3 regions of the Kitasatospora sp. NPDC048365 genome follow, and region 2 is predicted to be linked to each of the others. Evidence: riboswitches for the same ligand, from Rfam matches in the RefSeq annotation. Region 2 holds a riboswitch; each other region holds the start of a gene.
What was found. Region 2 has a riboswitch for thiamine pyrophosphate ahead of ACGFX4_RS20280 (purine-cytosine permease family protein). Riboswitches for the same ligand answer to the same signal wherever they lie in the genome.

Region 1: another riboswitch for thiamine pyrophosphate. It lies ahead of thiO (glycine oxidase ThiO); the one in region 2 lies ahead of ACGFX4_RS20280 (purine-cytosine permease family protein).
Region 3: another riboswitch for thiamine pyrophosphate. It lies ahead of thiC (phosphomethylpyrimidine synthase ThiC); the one in region 2 lies ahead of ACGFX4_RS20280 (purine-cytosine permease family protein).

The regions. Positions count from the first base shown of each region.
Region 1 is NZ_JBICYJ010000014.1:30,079-37,067, forward strand. It holds gene metF (methylenetetrahydrofolate reductase [NAD(P)H]) at 1-315, opposite strand, end outside; gene ACGFX4_RS16580 (polyprenyl synthetase family protein) at 474-1,568, shown strand; gene thiE (thiamine phosphate synthase) at 1,603-2,247, opposite strand; gene ACGFX4_RS16590 (Rv2175c family DNA-binding protein) at 2,244-2,609, opposite strand; gene ACGFX4_RS16595 (NAD(P)/FAD-dependent oxidoreductase) at 2,638-3,843, opposite strand; TPP riboswitch at 3,913-4,025, shown strand; gene thiO (glycine oxidase ThiO) at 4,020-5,168, shown strand; gene thiS (sulfur carrier protein ThiS) at 5,165-5,374, shown strand; gene ACGFX4_RS16610 (thiazole synthase) at 5,380-6,177, shown strand; gene pknB (Stk1 family PASTA domain-containing Ser/Thr kinase) at 6,199-6,989, shown strand, end outside.
Region 2 is NZ_JBICYJ010000019.1:673-7,661, forward strand. It holds gene ACGFX4_RS20255 (FAD-binding oxidoreductase) at 272-1,636, opposite strand; gene ACGFX4_RS20260 (beta-glucanase) at 1,874-2,713, opposite strand; gene ACGFX4_RS20265 (hypothetical protein) at 2,898-3,089, opposite strand; tRNA gene ACGFX4_RS20270 (tRNA-Ser) at 3,192-3,277, opposite strand; gene ACGFX4_RS20275 (S1C family serine protease) at 3,336-5,108, opposite strand; TPP riboswitch at 5,308-5,457, shown strand; gene ACGFX4_RS20280 (purine-cytosine permease family protein) at 5,516-6,817, shown strand; gene ACGFX4_RS20285 (GlxA family transcriptional regulator) at 6,879-6,989, opposite strand, start outside.
Region 3 is NZ_JBICYJ010000006.1:235,388-242,376, forward strand. It holds gene ACGFX4_RS08805 (Uma2 family endonuclease) at 1-427, opposite strand, end outside; gene ACGFX4_RS08810 (thiamine biosynthesis protein ThiC) at 554-706, opposite strand; gene ACGFX4_RS08815 (hypothetical protein) at 762-1,907, opposite strand; gene ACGFX4_RS08820 (hypothetical protein) at 2,390-2,650, shown strand; gene thiC (phosphomethylpyrimidine synthase ThiC) at 2,718-4,532, opposite strand; TPP riboswitch at 4,527-4,661, opposite strand; gene ACGFX4_RS08830 (LAETG motif-containing sortase-dependent surface protein) at 4,865-5,737, shown strand; gene ACGFX4_RS08835 (hypothetical protein) at 5,826-6,026, shown strand; gene ACGFX4_RS08840 (SPFH domain-containing protein) at 6,182-6,989, shown strand, end outside.

The sequences.
Region 1 (6,989 bases), on a different contig from region 2:
GATGATGTTGCGCAGCTCGGCGATCGAGTGGTCGACGGCGGTGAGGTGCGCGACCGGGGTCAGCGTGGTCTCGGTGGCGATCCGGCCGACCAGGTTGACCGTGCGGCCGCGCGAGGAGCCGCCGGCGCCGTACGTCATGCAGACGAAGTTCGGGTCGAGCGCCTCGACCCGGCGGATCGCGTCCCAGAGCTTGCGCTCGGCCTCCTCGCTGCGCGGAGGCATGAACTCGAACGAGAAGGAGCGGTCGCCTGCCGCCAGCAGATCACGCACGGTCTGTGCGCGATCGCTTCTGGTGGAGGGAATGCCGAGTGCCATGCTGGCAGGTTATCCGTGGGTGAAGGGGGGCGAACAAACGCGTTCCACGGGGTGAGACAGCTGCCGAGACGGCGGGCGGGGGCGGCGAGGGCGCGATTCCGGGACGGCGGGCCCGCCCGGTTAGTCTGACTGTCAGCCGATAGATACCGGAGTCCCGCGTGCCCTCGCCCACCAGCCTGACCGCCAACCCCGTCGACGCGGAGGCCGTCCGCGAGCGGGTCAACGCCGCGCTCGCCGCGTTCATGGACGACCGGCAGGCACTGCTCTCCACCATCTCCCCCCAGCTCGGCCCGGTCGCCGACGCCCTGCGCGACTTCCTGCTCGACGGCGGCAAGCGGCTGCGGCCCGCCTTCTGCTACTGGGGCTGGCGGGCGGCCGGCGGCCCCGAGCGGAGCGCGGGCATCGAGCGGGCCGCGGCGGCCCTCGAACTGCTGCAGGCCAGCGCGCTCGTCCACGACGACCTGATGGACCGCAGCGACACCCGCCGCGGCCTGCCGTCCGTCCACCGCCGCTTCGAGGCGATGCACCGCGACAGCGGCTGGCGCGGCGACCGCGAGCAGTACGGCGCCTCCGCGGCGGTGCTGCTCGGCGACCTGCTGCTGATCTGGTGCGACGAACTGTTCCAGGCCTGCGGGCTGGACGACGCCGCCGTCAGGGCCGGAAAGCCGATGTTCGACCTGATGCGCACCGAGGTGATGCTCGGGCAGTACCTCGACGTGCTGGAGCCGGTGGCCGGCGACTCCACGGACGCCGGGTCGCTGGAGCGCACCCGGACCGTACTGCACTACAAGTCGGCGAAGTACACGGTGGAGCGGCCGCTGCAGGTCGGCGCGCTGCTCGCCGGCGGGTCGGCGGAGCTGATCGACGCGCTCGGGGCGTTCGGCCTGCCACTCGGGGAGGCGTTCCAGCTGCGGGACGACCTGCTCGGCGTGTTCGGCGACCCGTCCGTGACCGGGAAGCCCGCCGGCGACGACCTGCGCGAGGGGAAGCGGACGCTGCTGATCGCGCACGCGATGCGAGGCCTGCCGGCCGGGGACGCCGCGTACCTGGACGCCCAGCTCGGCGTCGCGGAGGACGTCGACGGGATGCGGGCCCTGATCGAGAAGAGCGGCGCGGCCGACCTCGTCGAGCACCGCATCGACGAACTGATGGACCAGTCGCTCGCCGCACTCGACGCCGCCCCCCTCGCCGACGGCCCCGCCCGCGCCACCCTCCGGGCCCTCGCCGAGGCAGCAACCGCACGCAAGTACTGAGACCCGTCAGGGGCTCGGTTCCCCGAGCCCCTGATTACCGAAGCCTGCGCACGAACTCCGCGGCTGCCGCCGCCGGGTCGTCGGCCTGGGTCAGGGCGCGGACGACGACCACGCGGGTGGCGCCGGCGGCGAGGACCTGGTCGAGGTTGGTGAGGTCGATGCCGCCGATGGCGAACCAGGGGCGGTCGGTGACCGCCTTCGCGGCGTAGGCCACCAGGTCGAGGCCGGGTGCGTGCCGGCCGGGCTTGGTGGGGGTGGGCCAGACGGGCCCGGTGCAGAAGTAGTCGATGCCGGGTTCGACGATCGCGGTGTCGACCTCGGACTCGGCGTGGCAGGAGCGGCCGATCACCACGTCCTCGCCGAGGATCGCGCGGGCGGCGGGCACCGGCAGGTCGTCCTGCCCGAGGTGCAGCACGTGCGGCTTCGCGGCGTGGGCGACGTCCGCCCGGTCGTTGACCGAGAAGAGCTTGCCGTGCCGGCGGGCGGCGTCGGCGAGGATCTCCAGGTGCTCCAGCTCCTGCTTGGCCTCCAGGCCCTTGTCGCGGAGCTGCACGATGTCCACGCCGCCGCGGTAGACCGCGTCGACGAACTCGGCGAAGTCGCCGCGCTCGCGGCGGGCGTCGGTGCAGAGGTAGAGCCGGGCGTCGGCGAGCGCGGCCCGCGGGGAGGGCGCGGTCACAGGGACATGGCCTGGGCGCGGCGCTTGACCTCGGTACCGCGGTTCTCGCGCAGCGCCTGGATCGGGGTGCCGGGCAGCGACGGGTCCTCGGTGAACAGCCACTCGAGGATCTCCTCGTCGGTGAACCTGCCGTCGCGCAGCACGGTCAGGGTGCCGACCAGGTGCTTGACCGGGCCGTCGGCGTCGATGAAGTCCGCCGGGACCTGAAGCGACTTGTTCTCGCCGCGCCGGACGGCCAACAGGGTGCCGGACTTCACCATCTCCCGGACCTGGGTGACCACGACACCCCACTGTTCGGAGATGTCGGGGAGGTACATCCACGCGGGGACCAGGGCGTCAATCTTGGGATCGATCTCACTCACGGGACCCAGCCTACCCACGTGGAGCCCGTCAACCGGCCGTGGCCGCCTTGAGCTGCACGCCCGGGTCGGCGGCGAGCGCCCGGTCGAGGACCGCGCCGCGGTCGATCAGCCTGCGGGCCTGGTTGAGGTCGCGCGGCCGGTCGACGGCCAGCATCCCGACCAGCGCGCCGCCGCGCAGCCACAGCACCGCCCAGGCGGGGTCGGCCGCCGAGCCGCGCCAGAGCAGTTCGTCGGCGTCCGCGTGCCGCCCGGCGTACTGCACCATCCGCCCGAACTGCTCGGACCAGAAGTACGGCACCGGGTCGTACGGGGCGTCGGAGCCCAGCAGCGAGGCGGCGACCGCGCCGCCGGACTGCAGCGCGTGGTCCCAGTGCTGCACGCCGAGCCGGGTGGCGGACCGCGCCGACGGGTACGCGACGCAGTCGCCGGCCGCCCAGACGCCGTCCACCGAGGTGCGCAGCCGCTCGTCGACCAGGATCGCGCCGCCGGCGTCGAGTTCGACGCCGCTGCCGGCGAGCCAGCCGGTGGCGGGGCGGGCGCCGATGCCGACGACCACCTCGTCGGCGGCCAGCCGGGTGCCGTCGGTGAGCAGCACCGCGCCGGGTTCGACGGACGCGACGCCGACCCCGCAGCGCAGTTCGGCCCCGGCGGCGGCGTACCAGTCGGCCATCAGCGCGCCGAGTTCGGCGGGCAGCGCGCCGGGCAGCGGTGCCGGGCCGGCCTCGACCACGGTGACCTCGCAGCCGAGCTGCCGGGCGACGGTCGCCGTCTCGGCGCCGATCCAGCCCGCGCCGACGAGCACGATCCGGCGGCCGGGGGTGAGCAGGGCGCGCAGGGCGAGCGCGTCGTCGACGGTCCGCAGGATGTGCGTCCCGGTGGCGCCGGGCAAGTCGCGGGCCTCGGCGCCGGTGGCGATCACCAGGCCGTCGTAGGGGACGTCCCCGGCGTCGGTGCGCAGCACGCCCGGGTCCAGGCCGACCGCCCGGCGGTCGGTGAGCAGCTCGATGCCGAGGTGCTCCCAGTCGATGTCGAAGGTGGTGGCGTCGGCCTTGCCGAGCAGCACGTCCTTGGAGAGCGGCGGCCGGTCGTAGGGGCGGTGCGGTTCGTCCCCGACCAGGGAGATCCGGCCCTGCCAGCCGCCCTGCCGCAGGCCGAGCGCGGCCTGCGCGCCCGCCATTCCGGCGCCGACGACGACCACCCTGTCCGTTCGGTTCAGCTCTGCCACGCCGCTCACCCTACCGAGCCGGTGTCCACCCCTCGTACGCGCCTTCAGCACGCCCTCGGCCCGGCGTTATGGTGGGAGCCACAACTCCACGGGAGCCCGGTGCACCGGGCTGAGAGGCGGGCTGGAGCGGCCCGCGACCGTCCGAACCTGATCCGGGTCATACCGGCGAAGGGAGCTGAAGAGCCTTGGCACGGACCGACACCGACGTCCTGGTGGTCGGCGGCGGCATCATCGGCCTCGCGGTCGCGTGGCGCACCGCGCAGCGCGGCCTCGCCGTCACCGTGGTCGACCCGCACCCGGGCGGCGGCGCCGCACAGGTCGCGGCGGGCATGCTGGCCCCGGTCACCGAGCTGCAGTACGGCGAGGAGCCGCTGCTGCACCTGGGCATGGCGTCCAACGCCCGGTACGCCGACTTCGCCGCCGAGCTGACCGCGCTGACCGGCGTGGACACCGGCTACCGGCGGACCGGCACGCTGGCCGTCGCGCTCGACGCGGACGACCGCGAGGAGCTGCGCGAGCTGCACGCCTTCCACCAGCGGCTGGGCCTGGACTCGCACTGGCTGACCGGCCGCGAGTGCCGGAAGCTGGAGCCGATGCTCGCCCCCGGCGTCCGGGGCGGCCTGCACGTCAAGGACGACCACCAGGTGGACGGCCGCCGGCTGGCCCGCGCCCTGGTGGCGGCCTGCGAGCGGACGGGCGTGCGGCTGCTGGCCGCCGAGGCCGCCGAGCTGCTGGTCGACGGCGGCCGGGCGACCGGCGTCCGGCTGGCCGACGGCGGCGCCGTGCACGCGGCGCAGCTGGTGCTCGCGGCCGGCTCCCGCAGCCACCTGCTGCCCGGCCTGCCGGACGGGGTGCTGCCGGCGATCCGCCCGGTCAAGGGCCAGGTGCTGCGGCTGCGCATCCCGGAGATGTACGCGCCGTTCCTGTCCCGCAACGTCCGGGCGGTGGTGCGCGGGCAGCACATCTACCTGGTGCCGCGCGCCGACGGCGAGCTGGTGATCGGCGCGACCAGCGAGGAGCAGGGGTACGACACCCAGGTGACCGCCGGCGGGGTGTACGAGCTGCTCCGCGACGCCCACGAACTGGTGCCGGGCATCACCGAGTTGCCGCTCGCCGAGACCAACGCGGGCCTGCGGCCCGGCTCCCCCGACAACGCGCCGCTGCTCGGCCCGACCGCGCTGCCCGGCCTGGCCGCCGCCACCGGCCACTACCGCAACGGGGTGCTGCTCACCCCGGCCACCGGCGACCTGCTCGCCGACTACCTGGCCACCGGCACCGTCCCCGACCTGGCCGCCGCCTTCTCCCCCGACCGCTTCTCAAAGGCCCTGGCATGAACGAGATCTCACTGACCGTCAACGGCGAACGGCGCACGCTGTCCGCCGCGGCCACCCTCGCCGAGGTGGTGGCCGAACTGAGCGGCGCCAACACCGGGGTGGCGGCGGCGCTCAACGAGGCCGTGGTGCCCCGCGGTTCGTGGCCGGCCACGGCGCTGGCCGAGGGCGACCGGATCGAGATCCTGACCGCAGTCCAGGGAGGCTGACCCCGATGGCCGACGACCTTCTCACCATCGCCGACACCACCTTCGCCTCCCGGCTGATCATGGGCACCGGCGGCGCCCCCAGCCTGGAGGTGCTGGAGCAGGCCCTGCAGGTGTCCGGGACGGAGCTGACCACCGTGGCGATGCGCCGGGTGAACGCCTCCACCCAGGGCTCGGTCCTGGACGTGCTGTCCCGCAACGCGATCCGGGTGCTGCCGAACACGGCCGGCTGCTACACCGCCGGCGAGGCGGTGCTGACCGCCCGCCTCGCCCGCGAGGCGCTGGGCACGGACTGGGTCAAGCTGGAGGTGATCGCCGACGAGCGCACCCTGCTGCCCGACCCGATCGAGCTGCTCGACGCCGCCGAGACCCTGGTCGACGACGGCTTCACGGTCCTCCCGTACACCAACGACGACCCGGTGCTGGCCCGCAAGCTGGAGGACGTCGGCTGTGCGGCGATCATGCCGCTGGGCTCGCCGATCGGCTCGGGCCTGGGCATCCGCAACCCGCACAACTTCCAGCTGATCGTCGAGGCCGCGGGCGTCCCGGTGATCCTGGACGCGGGCGCCGGCACCGCCTCCGACGTGGCCCTCGCCATGGAGCTCGGCTGCTCCGCCGTGATGCTGGCGTCCGCCGTCACCCGCGCCCAGGAGCCGGTGCTGATGGCCGACGCGATGCGCCGCGCCGTCGAGGCGGGCCGCCTCGCCCACCGCGCCGGCCGCATCCCCCGCCGCTTCCACGCCGAGGCCTCCTCCACCATGGCCGGCCGCGCCGACCTCGACACCAGGGAACGCCCGGCCTTCTAGCCCTAGACTCCTCAGGTGGACATGACCGTGGACGACCCGCTGATCGGTGCGCTGCTGGACGGGCGGTACCGGGTGGAGCAGCGCATCGCCGTGGGCGGCATGTCCACCGTGTACCGGGGCACCGACCTGCGGCTGGACCGCGTGGTGGCGCTCAAGGTGATGCACCCCTCGCTGGCCGGCGACCCGGGCTTCACCGAGCGGTTCATCCGCGAGGCGAAGGCCGTCGCCCGGCTCGCCCACCCGAACGTGGTCAACGTCCTCGACCAGGGCGCGGACGGCCGGGCGGTGTTCATGGCCATGGAGTTCGTGCCGGGCCGCACCCTGCGCGACGTGCTGATCGACCGGGGCGCGCTGTCGGTGCGGGCCGCGCTGGACGTCGTGGAGCCGGTGCTGGCCGCGCTCGGCGCCGCGCACCGCGCGGGCCTGGTGCACCGGGACGTGAAGCCGGAGAACGTGCTGATCACCGACGGCGGCCTGGTGAAGGTCGCCGACTTCGGCCTGGTCCGGCTGCTGTCGGGCGCCGACACCTCGGTGACCTCCAGCACCGGCCCGCTGCTCGGCTCCGTCTCGTACCTGGCCCCGGAGCAGATCAGCCAGGACGCCCCGACCGACCAGCGGGTGGACGTCTACGCGTCCGGCATCCTGCTGTACGAGACGCTGACCGGCGCCAAGCCGCACACCGGGGAGAACCCGGCCCAGGTGATGTACCGGCACCTGCACGAGGACGTCCCGCCGCCGTCGGCGACCGCGCCCGCGGTCGGCCCGGAGCTGGACGCGATAGTGGCCGCCGCGACGGCCCGCGACCCGCAGGC
Region 2 (6,989 bases):
CTTTTCCCCCGTTAGCGTGATGTCGACGCGTCGGCGCATAGTCCGCATGCGGTCGGTTCGTTGACAGACACACCGCCGCCCACCTGCGAAATGACCCGTACGGCTGCGGGCCGCACCCGGTCGGACGCCGCGCGGGCGGGGCACGTTCGGCGAGCCGTGCGACTCGCACGGCGCACGAACCACCGAACGCGCCCCGGAAAAGTCGAATCAGCCATCCATGTCGACAATTCCAGCCGAATCGGCCGACTTTGGATGAAATGAATAATGACGGTCAGAAGGTCTTACCCGGATTGAGGATTCCCAGCGGGTCGAAGACCCCCTTGATCTGCCGCTGCAGCTCCAGCCCGACCGGCCCCAGCTCCCGCGCCAGCCACTCCCGCTTCAGCAGCCCGATGCCGTGCTCGCCCGTCACCGTGCCGCCCAGCTCCAACCCCAGCGCCATGATCTCGTCGAACGAACGGCGCGCCCGCTCCGTCTCGTCCTCGTCCTTCGCGTCGAAGATCACCACCGGATGGGTGTTGCCGTCCCCCGCGTGCGACACCACACCGATCGTCAGCCGGTGCCGGTCCGCGATCTCCGCCACCCCGTTCAGCATCTGAGCCAGCCGCGCCCGCGGCACCGCGACGTCGTCGATCATCGTCGTCCCCATCCGCTCCATCGCCGGCAGGGACAACCGCCGCGCCTGCATCAGCAGCTCCGACTCCGCCCGGTCCTCGGCCGGCACCACCCCCGTCGCCCCCGCCTCGGCGCACACCTGCGCCACCGCCGCCACCCGCTCCCGCCGGTCCGGGCCGTCGAACGCCACCAGCAGCAGCGCCCGCGTCGACTCCGGCAGGCCCATCTGCGCCATCTCGTTCACCGCGCGCACCGTCGTCGCGTCCATCAACTCCATCAGCGACGGCACGAACCCCCGCGCCATCACCTCGCACACCGCCGCCCCCGCCGCGTCCACGCTGTCGAACTCCGCCGCCAGTACCAACGCCGGCTCCGGCGCCGGACGCAGCGCCACCACCGCCTCCACCACCACCCCCAGCGTCCCCTCCGAGCCGACCAGCAGCCGCGTCAGGTCGTAGCCCGCCACGCCCTTCGCCGTCCGCCGCCCGGTCCGCAGCAGCCGCCCGTCCGCCAGCACCACCTCCAGGCCCAGCACGTACTCGCTGGTCACCCCGTACTTCACGCAGCACAGACCACCCGCGCCGGTGCCGATGTTGCCGCCGATCGTGCACGACTCCCAGCTCGACGGGTCCGGCGGGTACGCCAGCCCCACCTCGCCCGCCGCGCGCGACAACTCCGCGTTCACCACGCCCGGCTGCACCACCGCGATCCGCTCCACCGGATCGACCGCCAGGATCCGGTCCATCTTCGTCAGCGACAGCAGGACGCAGCCGTCCACCGCGTTCGCCCCGCCCGACAGGCCCGTCCGCGCACCCTGCGGCACCACCGGCACCCGCAGCTCGCTCGCCGTCCGCATCACGTGCTGCACCTGCTCCACCGACTCCGGGAACACCAGCACCGCCGGCTCACCCGCCGCGCAGAACCCCGCCATGTCGTGCTTGTACGCCGCCAGCACGTCCCCGTCCACCGCCACCGAACCCGCCGGCAGTCCCTGCCGCAGCCGCTCCACCAACTCGCCCATACCGCGCCGCCTCCGCACTCGGGTACCCCTGTCCGCCTCGCACTCTCCCCCGCCCGCCGACCCCCGGCAAGCACACCGCACATCGGCTGCGAGGCCGCCTGGCGCCGATCCGGGCGGGGACGGACGCGGACACGCTCGGGAAGGGCGTGGCCGGCGTCTGCACCCAGCCGTACGGCGCGGGGCTCCCGGGTGCGGTGGGGAAGTCCGCCCTCACGGCGCACCGGGACGGCCACGGCGCTACCGGACGGTGGCGAGGGGGATCCTGGTGAGGATGGATCCTGGGTGCCCGGGCAGCGCCTCCCCGCCTGAGCCGGGGTGACCGATGGGTGCCGGGCGGTCGATCCGCAGCAGGTCCACCTCCATGGAGACCGGGTCGATCCCGGTCGGCGGGTGGTGAAAACTGCCGTCGCTGATGGAGAGGTTGAGGATCAGATAGGCGGAGAAGTCCGGCCCCACGCCGGTGCTGTCGGACCACACCTCGGTCAGCCTGTCGGGCGTGGTGCCCACGTACCAGGTGTCGTTGTCCGTATCGAGCCTGACGGCGATGTAGACCCACTTGCCGGCGCCGACCGCGGGATCGGCGTAGACGGTGCTGCCCGAGCGGACATGGTTGACGAACTCGATCTGGTCGGGCCGGTCCGCGTACCACTCAAACAGGTCGACCTCGCTCCCGCCGTCCCGCCACGTCCACAGGCAGGGCCAGGCCCCGGAGTCCGCGGCCGGAAGCCGCACATGGACCGTCACCAGGTCTCCGGTGCGCGCCTGGACGCCGCTGCCGCCCGAGTCGCAGGAGTCACCGGTGGTGATCAGACCGGTGTTCCACTGGCCGTCGTCCCGGTGCGTGGCGGTGACCGTGAGATGCCCCGACGCGACGCTCAGGGACGAAGGAGTGAGCCGGTCGCGTTTCCAACTGTCGGGATTGTCCGTGCAATTGGCATACGCCGCGGTCTGCCAGCCCCAGGCGCTGCCCAGGCCGGTGTCGAGAGTGGCGAACTGTTCGAGGAGGACCGTCCGCATGCCGCCCTGGGACATGGGGCTCGCAGCCACCGGGGAGCCCTGACCGAGCGCGGCGGCCACGGCCATCGAGAGTGCCACGAGGAGTCTGGTCACCATGGCGCCAGGATCCCCGCCCCCGGACGAACGCACCTACGATGAAGCCGAACGGAGGAAACGGCCTGCGGCACCCGACTCGCACGCCGACGAGCAGCGTGTTAGCGGTGACACCGGACCGGCCGGGAGACCGGCCAGGACCGCGCCACCGTCAATCCAGAAGTCCCCGTCGCACCATCTCCGCCTCGATCAGCTCGCGCATGGCCTTCCAGCCACGACGTCCCTTGTTGAAGGCCGCGCGGGCCTCACCGGCTCGATAGCGTTGCAACTCGGCGCGGAGCTCGTCGTCGGGCATGTGCCGGTACTTCTGCGCCTGATCGGCGTCCTTCTTCCACCTGGGCAAGGGGCACCCCCATCGGTCGAGCCCCTTGTTTGTCCCGGGTCACGGGCAGGGGAAAGGAGTCGACCCCTGACCGTTGGTACTGGTCAGGGGTCGTTTCATAGGCGGAGGGTGTGGGATTTGAACCCACGGTGGCGCTAGGCCACGACAGTTTTCAAGACTGTTCCCTTAGGCCGCTCGGGCAACCCTCCTCGGCGGAGGCCAGCCTAACGGGTTCGGGTGGGTTCGGTGCACACCGTTTCGGCCGGATCAGCTGTCGCCCTTGCGCTCGCCGAGGGTGACGGTGGTCTTGGCGGCCTTGCCGTCGCGGGTGTACTCGACCTCGACCTTCTCGCCGGGCTTGTGGGTCCAGATCTCGCTGACCAGGGTCGGGCCGCTGTCGATGGAGATGCCACCGAGCTTGGTGATGACGTCGCCGGGCTTGAGGCCGGCCTGGTCGGCGGGGCCGCCGGGGGTGACGGGCGGGGTGCCCTTGACCGCGGAGGTCTGGATCTGGGCGCCGTCGCCCTTGTACTCGTCGTTGCGCAGGACGCCGAGGATCGCGTAGACGGGCGTGCCGTCCTTGATCAGGGTCTGGGCGACCCACTTGGCCTGGTTGATCGGGATGGCGAAGCCGAGGCCGATGGAGCCGGCCCGGCCGGAGCCCGAACTGTTGGACTGGATCGCGGAGTTGATGCCGATCACGGCACCCTCGGCGTTGAGCAGGGGGCCGCCGGAGTTGCCGGGGTTGATCGAGGCGTCGGTCTGCAGGGCGTTCATGTAGGACGCCTGGGCGCCGGTCTCGTCGCCGGAGGCGACGGGGCGGTCCTTGGCGCTGATGATGCCGGTGGTGACGGTGCCTTCGAGGCCGTACGGGGCGCCGATGGCGATGGTGGCGTCACCGATGGCGACCTTGTCGGAGTCGCCGAGCGGCAGCGGGGTGAGCTTGCCGGTGGGCGGGTTGTCGAGCTTGACGACGGCGACGTCGTAGCCCTGGGCGCGGCCGACCACGGAGGCCGAGTAGGACGAGCCGTCGGAGAACTTGACGGTCAGTTTGCCGCCGTCGGCCGCGGGGGCGACCACGTGGTTGTTGGTGAGGATGTGGCCCTCGGTGTCGAAGACGAAGCCGGTGCCGGTGCCAGACTCGCTGGAGCCCTGGGCCTTGATGGTGACGGTGCTGGGCAGGGCCTTGGCGGCGATGCCGGCGACGGAGCCGGGGGCGCGGTCGAGGTTCTGCTTGCTGTCGCCGACGGAGACGGTGGTGCTGGTGTGGCTGTTGCCACCCGCGGAGCTGCTGCCGCCGTCACGACTGGCGGCGCCGATCGCGCCGCCGACCAGGCCGGCCACCAGGGCGACCGCGGCGACCAGGGCGATCAGGCCGCCGCGCTTGCGGCCGGGCTGCGGGCCGCCGGGCGCGGGGGTGCCCCAGGCGGACGGGTACTCGGGGGTGCCGGAGCCGCCGCCCGCGCCGTGGCCCCAGCCGCCGAGCGGCTGGCCGGCGCCGAAGGGGTGGTGCGGCTCACCGGGAGCGGCCGGAGCGGCGGGGTGAGCACCGGGCGCCGGCTGGGCGAACGCGGCGGTGTCGGCGGTCGGCGAAACAGGCGCGCCGGGCGCAGCGGGTACGGCCGGCGCAGCGGGTGCGGCCGGCGCGGCGTACGGATTGGCGGGCTGCTGCGGCGCACCCTCGGCCGGTCGGGCGTACGGGTCGGCCGGCGGCTGCGAAGCGGCGGGTGCCACCGGGGCGGCGGGCGCGGCCGGGACGGCCGGCGGCGGGGCGTCGATGTACGACGGCTGCCCGGCCGGGGCGCCAGGGGCGGCGGGCGCGGCGGGGGCGGTGGGCTCCGGGCTGTCGGCCTTCGCGAGCGAGGGCGCGGCGGGCGCGGCCGGGGCCGCGGGGGCGGCGGGCGCGGGCGGGACGACCGGCGGCGGGGCGTCGATGTACGACGGCGGCGCGGTGTCGGGAGCGGGAGCAACGGCCTCGGAGCCGGTGGAGCTCTGCTGCTCCTCCGGCCCGGTGGAACCACTCGCGTGCTCGGTGCTCACGGACGACCTCCATAGCTGACAGGACCTTGGCCCATAGTTTTTCGCATAGCCGGTTGGGGCGCCGTAAGCGGCCTCCTGAAGAATCCATGAGAAGGCTTAGGCGCCGCTGACAACCCCTGCCGGTGGTCCCGGGATACGGACGGGTACCCCCTTGGCCTTGGCACTCTCCCCGCCTGGCGTTAGCCTGTCGCCCTTGTAACCGAAGAATCGCGGGAGCTTGGACCAACCAGGCTGAGAGTGCACCGGTTCGACCGTATGCCATGGCGGTGACGCCAGGGCGGTCGAGGGGGTGCAGACCGCCGGAACCTGTCCGGGTAATGCCGGCGTAGGGAGTATCGGCCATGACGGCTGTTTCGCCTGCCCCAATTTCCGAAGAGACCTCGTCGGCGCGTGCCGAGGCGCCGCTGGTGCTGGACACCGCGCCGCCGCGCACCCTCGACTTCCGGGCGCTGTTCGCGCTCTGGGCCAACCTCGGGGTGTCGCTGATCGGCTTCACCTCGGCGGCGACGGTGCTGGGGGCGCCGGGCCAGGAGCTGGGCTTCGCGGCGGCGGTGACGGCGATCGTCGCCGGTACCGCGATCGGTACCGCGATGCTCGGTGTGGCGGCGCTGATCGGTACCCGGACCGGCGCTCCGGCGATGGCGGTGCTGCGCGGTCTGTTCGGCACCCGGCTGTCGTACGTGCCGACGGTGCTGAACATCCTGCAGTGCATCGGCTGGGGCGTGTACGAGCTGATGGTGATCGCCTGGGGTGCCCAGACGGTGGCCGGGACCGAGGGCTGGCGCTGGCTGTTCGTGGTGCTGGCGGGTGCGCTGACCACGGTGCTGACCATCTGGCCGCTGGGTGCGATCGCGGTGCTGCGCAAGTACGTGGCGATCGCGGTGGGCGTGGCGATGGTGTACTTCACGGTCCAGCTGGGCCGGCAGGGCTTCCCGGACCCGGGCGCGGGCAACTGGAACGGCTTCCTGAAGGCGACCGACGCGATCATCGCGGTGTCGATCTCGTTCGTGCCGCTGGCCGCGGACTACACCCGGCACGCGCGGACCACGCGGTCCTCGTTCTGGGGGACGTTCTCCGGCTACACCGTGGCGCAGGTGTGGTGCTACGTGCTGGGCCTGATCGCGCTGCTGCAGTCCGGCGGCGACCCGGAGAAGATCTTCTCCTCGTTCACCGGGGTGGCGGCGGGCTGGGCGTTCCTGCTGGTGCTGGTGGTGCGGGAGACCGACCAGTCGTTCGCGAACGTGTACTCGACCGCGATGTCGGTGCACAACCTGCTGCCGCGGGTGGACCGCCGGGTGCTGACCGGCGGGATCGGCGTGCTGATCACGGTGCTGGCGCTGCAGATCCAGAAGTTCACCGATTCGTACTACGCGTTCCTGGGCCTGATCGGGTCGGTGTTCGTGCCGCTGCTGGCGGTGCTGGCGGTGGACTACTTCTTCGGCGCGGGTCGGCGGGGCTGGGACCTGGGGCAGGACGCGCCGTCCCGCTGGTCGATGCTGCTGCCGTGGGTGCTGGGCTTCGCCACGTACCAGTTCCTGGCGCCGACGGCGATCACCCCCGGGTGGACGGACTTCTGGACGAAGGCGCAGGAGGCGGTGCACTTCACGCCGCAGGCGTGGTCCTCGGCCTCGCTGTTCTCCTTCCTGGTGGCGGGCGTGGTGACCGCCTCGGTGGCGGCGCTGAGCAAGCCGAAGCTCCAGGCCCTCTGACAGGCCCACTGACAGGCCGCTCCGAGGCACTCCGAGGCACTCCGAGGCACTCCGGGGCGGTCTAGGCGCCGGTCGGGGCCGGCTCGGCGCGGGTGAAGGTGCGCCGGTAGTTGCGGGGCGGCACGCCGCGGCGGCGGACGAACTGTTCGCGCAGGACCGCGGCGCTGCCGAA
Region 3 (6,989 bases), on a different contig from region 2:
ACAGCGTGACGGTCTTCTGCGCGGCGTCGACCAGCAGGTAGAGCGGAATCCTCATCAGCGGGTAGTCGCGGAGCTTCCCCACCCAGTCGTTCTCCGGGTTGGACGGCGACACGATCTCGACGGCAATGAGCGCCAGCTCAGCCGGCACCCTGTTCTCCGTGCTGGCCATGGCGTCTTCGGGGAGGTAGGTGAGATCCGGGTTTCGCAACTTCGCCACCTGCGGCGACGCCAGGTCCATGTTCCCCGTGGAGAGGTACTCGGCAGGAGCGTGCGCCTCGAACTGCCGGCGGACCACGGCGAGGTTCCGCTCGTGGATGGCGGAGGGCGACGCCTGCATGATGATGACGTCACCGGAGAACTCGATCTTGAAGTTCGACGGAGCGGCCCTGCGGAACTCCTCGATCAGCGCGAGGTGCTCGGGGTTCATCTGTCCTCCCGGAAGTACGTCCGGCCCCACGCTACCGGCTCGGCGCAGCTGAGCGACGGTACGCCGAGGCGCCGCCCCGGGAGCCCCCGCCCGCTCCCCGGAACAGCGCTGTCGGTGGGGCCGGAGTCAGTCCGCGAGCGGGAGGTGGACGCGGTTGCCCTGGGCGGCGCACTCCTCGGACTTGGCCCGCATACGGGCGAGGGCTTCCGTGTCGAAGTCGTCGGCGACGGCGCTGGAGCCGTCGCCGTGCTCGTCGCGGATCTTCTGGGAGATCTTCATGGACCGGAACTTCAACAGAGCCGCCATGGGCCGGCCCACCGACCGGCCACGACGGTCAGGTCCGAGTGCGGGTATTCGTACCGTTCAGACAGAGAGCGATATTGCGTACCGCAGCGGTGAGTTCCTCGATCACCCGGGCTGCCTGCTCCGCGTTGTGGAAAGCCGGACGGTCGGCCATGGCGAGATCGAGGGCTCCCGTGAGCCGAAGTACCGCGTCAACGTCCTCGGAGGAGGCGGAGGGCTGCACGGGGCCGGCGGAAGGCTCCGGATGCGACATGTAGCCGGAGGGCGGCTGGTGGGCGGAAGGGGCCTGGAACTCCGGCGGTGCGGGGGCAGCGGCAGGCAGGAGATTCACCTGGGGCGCCGAGAACATCGCATTCACCGCAGGGGTAAAACCGCTCGCCACCGGAGCGTCCTTGGCCGGCTTGGTGTAATCCGACGCGAGTCTCGTCCGCGGCAGGGTGAAGCTCTCTCCGTCCGGGAACAACAGGTCGGGAGCCGAGTGGGGCTTGCGCACGGTGTACTCGGCCCGCCACTGCTTGCGGTAGCAGTCGACCTGGTCGGCGCAGGCGGTGCGGGCGTGGAAGACCGCGCTGTCGTGGCCCAGTTCGGGGTACCAGAGGTTCGGGCCGGGAAAGCGCACCGTCCGCACCCGGGGCTTGATGAGCTCCGCACAGCCCATGCAGCAGTCGGGCGGAACGATGAGAGCGACACCTCGGTTGTGCTCGGCCGACCGGGGGCCACCGTCCCAGCGGTACTCCCCGTTGTGGCAGGGCGGCAGTTCACCGCAGGTGCGGCAGACGGCGTAGTGCTCCGGGAGGACCTGCCAGTCATGGCTGGCCGGCGCGCACCAGTGTTTCGGAGTCGACCTGGGGAGGTTCTCGTTGCGCAGGACCAGGATCACGGGGCGCTTGTAGAAGTTGGCCCGCTCGGGAGGCAGCGTGGTCGCCTCTCCACTCGCACCGTGGAGGTTCTCGGCGTGCCTCCACAACTCAACGTGCTCACGCCAGGCTTTCCGGTAGGACTCGGGCCACTCGCGGTCGGGGTACTCGTGGATCTCCAGAAGGTGCCAGGGCTGCCGGTCCAGGACAACGGTCTGACCCACCCGCAGGCGGAGGTACGTTCCTTCGTCGCTGTGCTCGGGCCAGTCGGTACGGCCGATGCGGACAGGCTGTTCGGGGAGCCATTCAGGAACACGCATGATCTACGCTCCTCGACATCGGGACAACCAGGCCGCCACATGGATAGTTCTTGACATTCTGAAGCATTTCGGACGCGTGACGACTCTGACACGCACGTGAACTGACCATGGACGCCATACAGCTCAACACCCGCCGAAGTCCCCACCGCTGGAGGCTGCTCTCGTGGGACGCACTCGGGCAAACGAACCGGGCCACTCGTGGCTCCTCGAAACCCACAGACCGTGGGGTGTGCCGGATTCCCGGACAAGAACCCCAATCCGGCAGTCGAACATGACGCCCCGGCAGTCCGACGACTTCAGCCCCAACGAGCACATCCGTGGATATCGCCTGCCGACATGCCCTATGAAGCATCATCGGGCAGAGGATCACGCTCCTTGAACGGTCCGTCCGAGCGTCCGCTCGCCGAGGCAGGCCTGTGACAAATCCATCCGATCGAGAACTGTGGGACGCTGTCGTTTCTGCTCGCCGCGAGCTCAACCGCGTGCAGGCCGAGTTCTGCCAGAACGCCACCGACTCCACAGGTGTCCTACGAGATGCGCTCCGCGAGCGCGGCTGGGGCCGGACCACGGCTCTGCGCTACCTGGACGGGCTCTCCCGGGACACCCTGGATCTCCTGCCGGAGCTGGTGACTCTGACCGTCTCCGACCGAACCCATCGATGGGCCGTCGAGGCGATCGACCTGCGGGAGATCGTCCAGGACCAGCAAGCCCCCGGAGAAACCTCGTCGGCCGCCAACGTCTGACAGGCCGAGCGCCGCGCCGGGAAGCCCCCTCCTGCCTCCCGGTGCGGCGCCGCTGCGAGCCGTGCTGTCAGTCAGCCAGCGGCAAGTAGACGCGGTTGCCCTGGGCGGCGAACTCCTCGGACTTGGCCTGCATGCCGGCGAGGGCTTCCGCGTCGAAGTCGCTGGCGACGGCGCTGGAGCCGTCGCCGTGCTCGTCGCGGATCTTCTGGGAGATCTTCATCGAGCAGAACTTGGGCCCGCACATGGAGCAGAAGTGCGCGGTCTTGGCCGGTTCGGCGGGAAGGGTCTCGTCGTGGAAGGCGCGGGCGGTCTCCGGGTCGAGGGCCAGGTTGAACTGGTCCTCCCAGCGGAATTCGAAGCGGGCGTCGGAGAGGGCGTCGTCCCAGTCGCTGGCGCCGGGGTGACCCTTGGCGAGGTCGGCGGCGTGGGCGGCGATCTTGTAGGTGATGACGCCGGTCTTGACGTCGTCCCGGTTCGGCAGGCCCAGGTGCTCCTTGGGCGTGACGTAGCAGAGCATCGCCGTGCCCCACCAGGCGATCATCGCCGCGCCGATGCCGGAGGTGATGTGGTCGTAGCCGGGGGCGACGTCGGTGGTGAGCGGGCCGAGGGTGTAGAACGGCGCCTCGTCGCAGATCTCCTTCTGGAGATCCATGTTCTCCTTGATCTTGTTCATCGCGACGTGGCCAGGGCCCTCGATCATCACCTGGACGTCCCGGTCGCGGGCGATCCGGCCGAGTTCCCCGAGCGTCTGCAGCTCGGCGAACTGGGCCTCGTCGTTGGCGTCCGCGGTGGAGCCGGGCCGCAGGCCGTCACCGAGCGAGAAGGTGACGTCGTACGCCGCGAGGATGTCGCAGAGCTCCTCGAAGTTGGTGTAGAGGAAGTTCTCCTGGTGGTGCGCGAGGCACCAGGCGGCCATGATCGAGCCGCCGCGGGAGACGATGCCGGTCTTGCGACGGGCCGTCAGCGGGACGTACCGCAGCAGCACGCCGGCGTGCACGGTCATGTAGTCGACGCCCTGCTCGCACTGCTCGATGACGGTGTCCCGGTAGACCTCCCAGGACAGTTCCTCGGCCTTGCCGTCGACCTTCTCCAGGGCCTGGTAGAGCGGCACGGTGCCGATCGGCACGGGGGAGTTGCGCAGGATCCACTCGCGGGTGGTGTGGATGTTGCGGCCGGTGGAGAGGTCCATGACCGTGTCGGCGCCCCAGCGGGTGGCCCAGGTCATCTTCTCGACCTCCTCCTCGATGGAGGAGGTGACGGCCGAGTTCCCGATGTTGGCGTTGATCTTCACCAGGAAGTTGGTGCCGATGATGGCCGGCTCGACCTCGGGGTGGTTCACGTTCAGCGGGATCACCGCGCGGCCGCGGGCCACCTCGGAGCGGACGTACTCCGCCTCCATGCCCTCCCGGAGCGCGATGAACTCCATCTCGGGGGTGATGATCCCCCGCTTGGCGTAGGCGAGTTGGCTGACGGCGGCACCGTCGCGGCCGCGCAGCGGGCGGCGCGGGCGGCCGGGGAAGACGGCGTCCAGGTTGCGCAGGTTGCCGCCGCGCGGGGCGGTGTGCTTGATGCCGTCGTCCTCGGGACGGGGCTCGCGGCCCTCGTACTCCTCGACGTCGCCGCGCTGGCGGATCCACGGGTCGCGCAGCGCGGGCAGTCCGCGCCGTACGTCGGGCTCGTAGGCGGGGTCGGTGTACGGGCCGGAGGTGTCGTACAGCGGCACCGAGCGGCCGTTGGTCAGCAGCACTTCACGGTAGGGGACCCGCAGGTCCGGGCGGCTGCCCTCGCGGTACGCCTTGCGCCACGCGGGGGTCGGGTAGCCGGTCGCGGCGCTGCTGACAGCGGACTGGGCAGACTGCGGCTGTGCATCGAACGTGGTCATCTGACCTCTACTCCCTACGCCGGCATTACCCGGTCAGGTTCCTGCGGTCGACGCAGCGGTCGACACGTCCGTCGACGTGCCGTTCAGCGTCCTCTCAGCCCGGTGCTCCGAGCTCCCGTGTCCTGCGAGCGCAGGACGCCTGACACCGTAGCCGGAGGTTCCCGCCGAGGTCCAGGCAGCGTTTCAGCCACCGGACACCCCCGCGCGCCGCGGCCCCCGGTGGCGCTCAACAACCCCGGGAGTGTGTATCGTCCACGCGCGCAACACGGTTCGCCCACTCACCACCGGCGGGCCGCATGCCCGTTTCCGTCAGATCCTGGGGGGATCCACCCATGCGTTCCATCCGTCTGCCGGCCGTCTCGACGGCCCTGGCGACCGCGGTGCTCGGCCTGGGCGCCGGTGCCGCGTCCGCGACGGCGGCACCGAAGCTGCCGTGCTTCGGCGGCATCCAGCACCACCCCGAGCTCACCACCGGCTGGCCGGGCTTCCCGGCGCAGCTGGTCAAGGGCGGTCCGGCCGTCGAGTCGACCGTGACGTTCAAGAACACCGCGGGGCGCGAGGTCAAGGACTTCCGGATCTCGCTGTACGTCGCCTACCTGCACGCCCCGCTGCCGGCCGGCTCGTTCGCGGTCGAGCTCAAGGCTCCGGGCGGTGACTGGAAGAAGGTCGACTTCGGCACCGGCGACTTCTCCTCCATCATCAACTCCGGGATGTACCAGCTGCCGAAGGACGCCACGCTGACGCTGGGGCTGCGCATCGCGGCCACCTCCGCGGCGCCGGTCGGCAACTACCAGACCACGGAGAGCGGCGGGTCGGCGGTCCTGGACGAGGACACCGACACCTTCCTCACGGAGGCGTCCGCGCAGCAGCCCGCCGCCAAGCAGGACGGCACCGGCGTCTGCACGCAGTACGTGGGCTACGGCACCCACGACTTCGCCGTGGTCGACAGCGCCTCGACGGCGACCGCGACGCCCACCCGCACGGCGACGGCCACCGCCGGCGCGCCGACCACCCCGGCCGCCACCCCGACCACGGCGGCCCCGACCACGGCCGCCGGGACCACGCAGGCCGCCCGCCGGGGCGCCGAGCTCGCCGAGACCGGCGCGAGCAGCACCGTGCCGGTCGCGGTCGGCGGCGCCACCGCCCTGGTCCTCGGCGGCGGCATCCTGGTGGCGCTGCGCCGCCGCCGGGGCTCGCACAGCTGATCCGCCGGTTCCCCCGATGCCCGTCCCGGCCGAGCCGGGGCGGGCATCGGGCGTTCCCGGCCGCGACGGGGGCGGGCAGACTGGGCGGATGGTCGGTGCGACGGGACGGGTGACCGGGCGGGTCGGGGCGGGGCTGGTGGGGGAGGTGATGGTGCACGTGGCCGAACGGCAGGGGTCGGAGGCGTTCCTGGCGTACCTGGCGGTGCCGGGGGAGGCGTTGGAGCGGGGGTGTCAGGTGGTGGTGGTCGAGTACCAGCCGCCGCGCACCGTGTACGTGGTTCCGCTTTGACGGAACCTTGACGCTTCCGGGACGGATTCCGTACGCACGGCTCTTCCCCGGCGATCTCGGCAGGCGCAGAATCTCCCGTTGCCACCGTGTTCCGCGCCATCCTGCACAACCGAGCGCAGCCACGGAACCGGTGTGCTCGAAGGGGGAGTCAGCCGATGGTCATCGGCATCGCGGGCGCCGTCGTGGCGTCCATCATCGTCCTGATCGTGCTGTTCAAGCTCATGTGGCGGGTCGCCGAGCCGAACGAGGCACTGATCATCTCGGGGTCCAAGCACGGTGAGGGGCTGGGCTTCCGGACCGTCACCGGCCGGGGCACGATGGTGCTGCCCGGCATCCAGGTGGTGCGCCGGCTGTCGCTCGACCTGAACGAGGCCGAGCTGGACGTCGAGTGCGTGACGAAGCAGGGAATCCCGGTCCACGTCAAGGGCGTCGTGATCTTCAAGGTGGGCGACGACCCGGTGTCGATCGCCAACGCGGCCCGCCGTTTCCTGGACCAGCAGAAGGCGATGGGGCAGCGCGTGCACAACGTGTTCGCCGGTCATCTGCGGTCCATCGTCGGCGGGTTGACGGTCGAGGACATGATCCGCGACCGCGAGCGGATGACCGGGGAGACCCGGGCCGCGTCCGGGTCGGAGATGGAGAAGCTCGGCCTGATCATCGACTCGCTGCAGATCCAGGAGATCCTGGACCCGACCGGCTACATCGAGAACCTGGCCGCGCCGCACGCCGCGGCGGTCCACCGGGACGCCCGCATCGCGGCCGCGGAGGCGGACCGGGCGGCCACCGAGGCGGAGCAGGAGGCGGCCGCCCGCAAGGCCGAGGCGACTCGCAACTCCGGTATTCAGCAGGCCGGTTACCAGGCAGAGCTGGACACCGCGGCGGCCCGTGCGCAGCAGGCGGGTCCGCTCGCCCAGGCGGCGTCCCGGCAGGAGGTCGTGGTCCAGGAGACCAAGGTCGCCGAAC